2 linked regions of the Ancylobacter polymorphus genome follow. The main gene of each other region encodes a partner of the protein of the gene in region 2 in a complex. Links are inferred from orthologs where the notes say so. Each region holds a gene or a part of one and is shown on either strand. Other genes may lie near its edges. The genes, in order: uvrB and K9D25_RS09320.

Evidence for each region.
Region 1: the proteins of K9D25_RS09320 (region 2) and uvrB are in contact, whole or in part, in a crystal structure (PDB 7EGT), measured with the Thermus thermophilus proteins. The link is inferred for Ancylobacter polymorphus from one-to-one orthologs. Residues at the interface, in WP_096412145.1 of Thermus thermophilus: His654, Arg656, Phe657, Gln666, Asp668, Glu669, Lys680, Arg681, Leu682, Ser683, Lys685, Tyr686, Ala687; in WP_096411307.1 of Thermus thermophilus: Glu23, Leu25, Arg26, Asp27, Gly28, Glu29, Arg30, Phe31, Arg55, Glu326, Asp327, Phe328, Glu379, Ser382, Gln383, His398, Gly400, Arg401.

The regions. Positions count from the first base shown.
Region 1 is NZ_CP083239.1:2,712,076-2,715,585, reverse strand. Bases 2-3,200 are described here. They hold uvrB (excinuclease ABC subunit UvrB), read right to left. Parts: upstream 2,801-3,200; coding sequence 203-2,800; downstream 2-202. Other genes in these bases: K9D25_RS12835 (hypothetical protein), read right to left, coding at 2,863-3,200; K9D25_RS12845 (GNAT family N-acetyltransferase), read left to right, coding at 2-192. In the rest of the region: more of K9D25_RS12845, read left to right, coding at 1-1; more of K9D25_RS12835, read right to left, coding at 3,201-3,510. UniProt on the Escherichia coli protein: The UvrABC repair system catalyzes the recognition and processing of DNA lesions. A damage recognition complex composed of 2 UvrA and 2 UvrB subunits scans DNA for abnormalities.
Region 2 is NZ_CP083239.1:1,993,655-1,997,024, reverse strand. What follows is about bases 135-3,193. They hold K9D25_RS09320 (ATP-dependent helicase), read right to left. Parts: upstream 2,866-3,193; coding sequence 403-2,865; downstream 135-402. Other genes in these bases: K9D25_RS09315 (LysR family transcriptional regulator), read right to left, coding at 2,959-3,193; K9D25_RS09325 (50S ribosomal protein L11 methyltransferase), read right to left, coding at 135-315. Also shown: more of K9D25_RS09325, read right to left, coding at 1-134; more of K9D25_RS09315, read right to left, coding at 3,194-3,370. UniProt on the Escherichia coli protein: A helicase with DNA-dependent ATPase activity. Unwinds DNA duplexes with 3'-5' polarity. Translocates on single-stranded DNA with 3'-5' polarity. Initiates unwinding more efficiently from a nicked substrate than double-stranded DNA.

The sequences.
Region 1 (3,510 bases), 720 kb from region 2 along the record:
AGCGGGATCGGCAGCGCCCTTCTGAACGCGGCCGAGGCAGAGGCGCGCGCGCGTGGCTGCACCGGGGTACATCTGGAAACCTATAGCTTCCAGGCACCGGATTTCTACGCGCGGCACGGCTATGAGCGCTTCGGACAGATCGACGATTATCCGCCCGGCCATGCCAACATCTGGTTGAAGAAGCGCTTCTGAGCGCCCGCCCTCACCGCTTCGGCGCGCGCCGTCCGCCCTTGCGATAGCCCTTGGTCATCGGGTCCGGCCGTTCCGGGCGCACCCAGTCCTCCACTCGCAGCGGCTCCACACGGTCGGTGCCGGGGCCCATATCGTCCAGCGACGGCTTGACGATGCGCGAGGTGCCGGAGGCGAACATGGAAGGCTCGCCCGGCTCGTAGACGGCCTGCGCCTCGTCGGCCCGCGCCTCATGACCGGAGGAGACGTGACCGGGCGAGGAGCGCCGGCCGGACGCGCCGCTCTTGCCCTTCTTCTCCGGCAGATTGGCGGCGCGGCCATATTTGCGCTCGCCGCGATAGCCGCCGGTGCGCTCGTCCACGCTGTCCTGCCGCGCCAGCGGATCGTCGGAGAGCACCAGTTCCGTCGCCTGCAGCCGCTTGATCTCGTCGCGCAGCCGCGCGGCCTGCTCGAAATCGAGATCGGCCGCCGCCTTGCGCATGCGCTTTTCCATGTCGGCGATCACGGTGGCGAGGTTGTTGCCATAGGTGGCCGCGCCCTCGGCGAGGCCGGTATCGACCGTCACATGGTCGCGCTCATAGACGCTGTTGAGAATGTCGCCGATCGCCTTGCGCACCGTCTCCGGCGTGATGCCGTTCGCGGTGTTCCAGGCGATCTGCTTCTCGCGCCGGCGCTGGGTTTCCGCCATCGCCCGCTCCATCGAGCCGGTGATGGTGTCGGCATAGAGCAGCACCCGCCCATCGACATTGCGCGCCGCGCGGCCGATGGTCTGGATCAGCGAGGTTTCCGAGCGCAGGAAGCCTTCCTTGTCGGCATCGAGAATGGCCACCAGCCCGCATTCGGGAATGTCGAGGCCCTCGCGCAGCAGGTTGATGCCGATCAGCACGTCGAAAGCGCCGAGGCGCAGGTCGCGCAGGATTTCGATGCGCTCGATCGTGTCGATATCCGAATGCATGTAACGCACGCGGATGCCGTTCTCGTGCAGATATTCCGTCAGGTCCTCGGCCATGCGCTTGGTCAGCACCGTCACCAGCGTGCGGTAGCCCTTCGCCGCCGTGGCGCGCACCTCGCCGAGCAGGTCGTCGACCTGGGTGCGGGCCGGGCGCACCTCCACTTCCGGATCGACGAGGCCGGTGGGGCGGATCACCTGCTCGACGAAGACGCCGCCCGTCTTCTCCATTTCCCATTTGCCGGGGGTGGCGGAGACATGCACCGTCTGCGGGCGCATCGCCTCCCATTCCTCGAAGCGCAGCGGCCGGTTGTCCATGCAGCTCGGCAGGCGGAAGCCATATTCCGCCAGCGTCGCCTTGCGGCGGAAGTCGCCGCGATACATCGCGCCGATCTGCGGCACGGTGACATGGCTTTCGTCGCAGAAGATCAGCGCGTTGTCGGGCACATATTCGAACAGGGTCGGCGGCGGCTCGCCCGGCTGGCGGCCGGTGAGCCAGCGCGAATAGTTCTCGATGCCGGCGCAGCTTCCCGTCGCCTCCATCATCTCGATATCGAAGGTGCAGCGCTGTTCCAGCCGCTGCGCTTCCAGCAGCCGCCCCATGGCGTTGAGCTCGTCCAGCCGCATCTTCAGCTCGGCCTTGATGCCCTGGATGGCCTGAATCAGCGTCGGGCGCGGCGTCACATAATGCGAATTGGCGTAGAGCTTGACGAATTTCAGGTCCTGCGACTTCTGACCCGTCAGCGGATCGAACTCCTGGATGCTCTCCACCTCGTCGCCGAACAGCGAGACGCGCCAGGCACGGTCTTCATAATGCGCCGGGAAAATCTCGATCACGTCGCCGCGCACACGGAAGGTGCCGCGGCCGAAATCGCCCTGGGTGCGCTTGTATTGCAGCGCCACGAGATCGGCGAGCAGGGCGCGCTGGTCGATGCGCTCGCCCACCTCGATCTTGAAGGTCATCGAGGCATAGGTCTCGACCGAGCCGATACCGTAGATGCACGAGACCGAGGCGACGATAATGACATCGTCGCGCTCCAGCAGCGAGCGCGTGGCGGAGTGGCGCATGCGGTCGATCTGCTCGTTGATCGACGATTCCTTCTCGATGAAGGTGTCGGTGCGCGGCACATAGGCTTCGGGCTGGTAGTAGTCGTAATAGGAGACGAAATACTCCACCGCATTGTCGGGGAAGAAGCTCTTGAACTCGCCATAGAGCTGCGCCGCCAGCGTCTTGTTCGGCGCCAGCACCAGTGCCGGGCGCTGCAGCCGCTGGATGACGTTGGCCATGGTGAAGGTCTTGCCCGAGCCGGTGACGCCGAGCAGCACCTGGTCGCGCTCGCCCTGCTTCGCCGCCGCGCACAGTTCCTCGATCGCCTGCGGCTGGTCGCCATTGGGCGTGTAGTCGGACTTCAGCACGAATTTGACGCCGCCTTCGGACTTCTCCGGCCGCGCCGGCCGATGCGGCACCCAGATCTGGCCGTCCACTTCGGGCCGGCCGCTCTCGATCAGCGCCGAGAGCGCGGCGACGGTGGCGGAGGCGCCCGAGGTCGGCGCCACGCCGAGCTTTTCGGCAAGGGCGGGATCGAGCGTGGCGGATTGCGCGGGCTCGAAGGCGCGCTGTGAGCGCTCGGAGAACCCGCCGGGACGTGCTGCTTTGGCCATGGCCGCAATATGGGGTGCGGCCGCGACGGTGGAAAGCCCCGCCGCGACCGCCGTGCCGCGTTTCAGTAGCCGGTGCCGGTCTTGGTCTTGCCGACGAAGGCGAAGACCATTCCATTGCCCTTGAAGCGGAGGTCGGTCTCGCGCGACAGCGCCGCCTGCACCGCCGGCGCGCTCAGTTCGCCGGAGAGGCTGGCCCCGGTCTTCCTGCGGAAGACGATGTCGCCGACATAGGCCTTGGTGACCTGGACGACCGAGCCGCCGGCGAGTTCTTCGGCCACCTGCGTGCGGCAGTCGGCCTTCTTCATCAGCTTGGCGAAGACTGTGCTCGCATCGGCGAGGCCCAGTTCATAGGAGGACGCATTGACGATCTTGTATTCGTAATAGTCGGAGATCGTGCCGGAAAGGCCCGCCTTGGCGACGGCGACGTTCAGCCCGGATACCGACGCCGAGAGCGTCCGCGTCGCCAACAGATCGATATCCGCGATGGCGTTGCCCTCCGGCGCCGGCACGCCGAACTCGCTGAGTGTGGTGGAAACGGTGCAGATGCGGATGAGATTGACCGGCGCCGAGCCACGGCGGCTACCGCCAATCGGCTTGTAGAGCCCGCCGACATAAATGCCCTTGGTCGGCGGCTCGATATTCGTTGAGCCGGGAATGATTGGAGTTTTGCACCCGCCGAGACACAGGCCTGCGGCTATCACGACCGGAAT
Region 2 (3,370 bases):
GGGGGCGAGGCCTTCCAGCGACGCCGCTACCCAGTCCTTCTTGTCGAGCAGCGAGAAGGTCGCCGCAACGGCGGCTTCAGGCGAAACGAGCGCGATGAGATCGCGCACCATCTCCTCGTCCGGCGGATCGCCGAAATAGACCTCCACTGCCCAACCCGAGCCCTCGGCGCGGTCTTCCACCTCAAAGGCGGCGGCGGCCACCTCGGCGGGGTCGAAACTCTCGCCGAGATATTCGGCAATGGCGCGCGCCTCATGCTCGGGCGCATCCACCCGCATCACGTGCGAGGCGCCATTAGGCGGCAATCCTTCGAGCATATCGGTCCTCACCTGGCGAGCGCATCCATGGTGCGCGTCTGTAAGCGAGGACGCGCCCGAACACCAGCGTGGGAGCGCCCCCACCGCTCACGCGGCATCGACGAAGCTGTCCACCACCTTCTTCTCGCCAGCCTTGTCGAACTGCACGGTGAGCTTGTTGCCTTCCACCGAGGCGACCTCGCCATAGCCGAACTTCTGGTGGAACACACGGTCGCCAATGGCGAAGCGGGAGGCTGGGCCGGTCGACTTGGCGATGAGTTCACCCTCGATCACCCGGCCGCCGCGCGCCTTCTCACTGGCGGCGAAGCGTGAGGGCCGGTTGTCGCTGGAGCTGCCGCCGGAGAAGCCCCCGCCACCGCTATTGCTGCGCGCGGCGTTCTGCGCCCGCTGCCAGCCGGGCGTCGAATAGGAAGAGCCAAAGGTCTGCACCTCGTCGAAGCGGCTGGGACCATAGCCATAGCGACCCGACTGGCCGCCGCCCCAGCCCTGCCCGCCGCGCGATTCCGTCACCTCCACGTCCTTCTCCGACAATTCGTCAAGGAAGCGGCTCGGCACGGCGGATTGCCACATGCCGTGAATGCGCCGGTTGGAGGCAAAGAACACCTTGGCGCGGCGCCGCGCGCGGGTGAGGCCGACATAGGCGAGGCGGCGCTCTTCCTCCAGCCCCGCGCGGCCCTGCTCATCCAGCGCGCGCTGGTTGGGGAACACGCCCTCCTCCCATCCGGGAAGAAACACCGTGTCGAATTCCAGCCCCTTGGCCGAATGCAGCGTCATGATGTTGACGGCATCGCCGCCTGCGGCGCCCTCGACGTCCATGACCAGCGAAATGTGCTCGAGGAAGCCGATGAGGTTCTCGAACTGCTCCATCGAGCGCACGAGTTCCTTGAGGTTGTCGAGCCGGCCCTGCGCGTCGGCGGAGCGGTCCTTCTGCCACATCTCGGTGTAGCCGGATTCGTCCAGCACGATCTCGGCCAGTTCATTCTGCGGCAGGCTGGCCATCTGGCCGCGCCAACGGTCGAAAGAGGCGACGAGGTCGCGCAAGGTGAGCCGCACTTTCGGCTTCAACTCCTCGCTCGCCACCAGTTCCCGCGCGGCCTCGATCAACGGAATCTGCGCAGCGCGGGCGTGATCATGGATCTGCCGCAGCGCCGCGTCGCCCAGACCGCGCTTGGGCACATTGACGATGCGCTCGAAGGCGAGGTCGTCGGAGGGCGAGGCGATGACGCGCAGATAAGCCAACGCGTCGCGGATTTCCGCCCGCTCATAGAAGCGCGGGCCGCCGATGACGCGGTAGTTCAGCCCCAGCGTGACGAAGCGCTCTTCAAACTCGCGCATCTGGAAGGAGGCCCGCACCAGAATGGCGATCTGGGTCAGGGCATGGCCTTGGCGCTGGAGCTGTTCGATCTCCTCGCCGATGGCGCGGGCTTCCTCCTGGCTGTCCCAGGCACCGGTCACCGTGACCTTCTCGCCGCTCTCGCCTTCCGAGAACAGCGTCTTGCCGAGCCGGCCCGCATTGTGGGCGATGAGGTGGGCCGCAGCGCCGAGGATATGGCCGGTGGAGCGGTAGTTGCGCTCCAGCCGCACCACGGTGGCGCCGGGGAAATCGGCCTCGAAGCGCAGGATGTTATCGACCTCCGCCCCGCGCCAGCCATAGATCGACTGGTCGTCGTCGCCGACGCAGCAGACATTGCGCGAGCCGGCCGCCAGCAAGCGCAGCCAGAGATACTGCGCGACGTTGGTGTCCTGATATTCGTCGACGAGAATGTAGCGGAAGCGGCGGTGATATTCCGCGAGCACGTCCGGATTCTCGCGCAGCAGACGGATGCTCTCGAGAAGCAGGTCGCCGAAATCGACGGCGTTGAGCGCCTTCAGCCGCGCCTGATAGGCGGCGTAGAAGGCCCCGCCGCGCCCATTGGCGAAAGCAGAGCCCTCGCCCGCCGGCACCTGCTGCGGGCCGAGGCCGCGATTTTTCCAGCCGTCGATGATGTTGGCCAACAGCCGGGCCGGCCAGCGCTTCTCGTCAACGCCTTCGGCCTGCAGCAACTGTTTCAGCAGCCTTATCTGGTCGTCCGTATCGAGAATGGTGAAGCCGGATTTCAGCCCCACCAGCTCCGAATGCCGGCGCAGCATCCGCACACCGATGGAGTGGAAGGTGCCGAGCCAGGGCATGCCCTCCACCTCCTCCCCGACCATGGCGCCAATGCGCTCCTTCATCTCCCGCGCCGCCTTGTTGGTGAAGGTGACAGCGAGGATCTGCGAGGGCCAGGCGAGGCCGAGCGAGAGGATATGGGCGATGCGGGTGGTGAGTACCCGCGTCTTGCCGGTGCCGGCGCCGGCGAGCACCAGCACGGGCCCGTCGGTCGCCTCCACCGCCGCCCGCTGCTCGGGATTGAGGCCGTCGAGATAGACGCCGCGCGCGTGCCCGGCCCCGTCGGGACGCGCCAGCGCCGCCGCGCGCGCGGCAATGCCGCCGGGTCGCGGAGAGGCCGCCGGCAGGTCGAAGGGGAAATCGGAGGGTTCACCGTCCGGGATGTTTCGGGGGTCGGCCAACGGCCTGCTCACAGTCATGATGAATGATTCTTGGCGGAACAAAATGGCACCGGCATGCCCGTTTGGCGAGGGCGGCGCACATTGGCGAGGTTTTCAGCTGGCGCGATAGCCCAGCGCGGGCAGTTCGGCACCGATATGGGCGCCCAGCGCCCGCGCCGCCAGCGAGGGGCGCGGATCGGCATATTCCAGCGCGATGCCGATGCTGGGCAGCGCCGGCATGCCTTGCGTGACAATGTGCAGGTCCGGCGGCACCGCCATGCGCGTGAGCACCGCGATCGCATGGCCGGAGCGGGCGATGGCGATGAGGCCGGCAAGGCTGTTGCTGGCGAAGGCCACCCGGTAGCGCCGCCCCACCTGCTCCATCGCCGTGCAGGCGGCGCGGTAGTCGAGCGTCAGCGGTGCGGAGAGCGCCAGCGGCAGGGTGGCCTGGGCGAGCACGGCGGGCGCGGGATCGTGAGCTACCCAGACGAATTCCTCTGGCCGGATCACATCGCCGCCAGCGGGA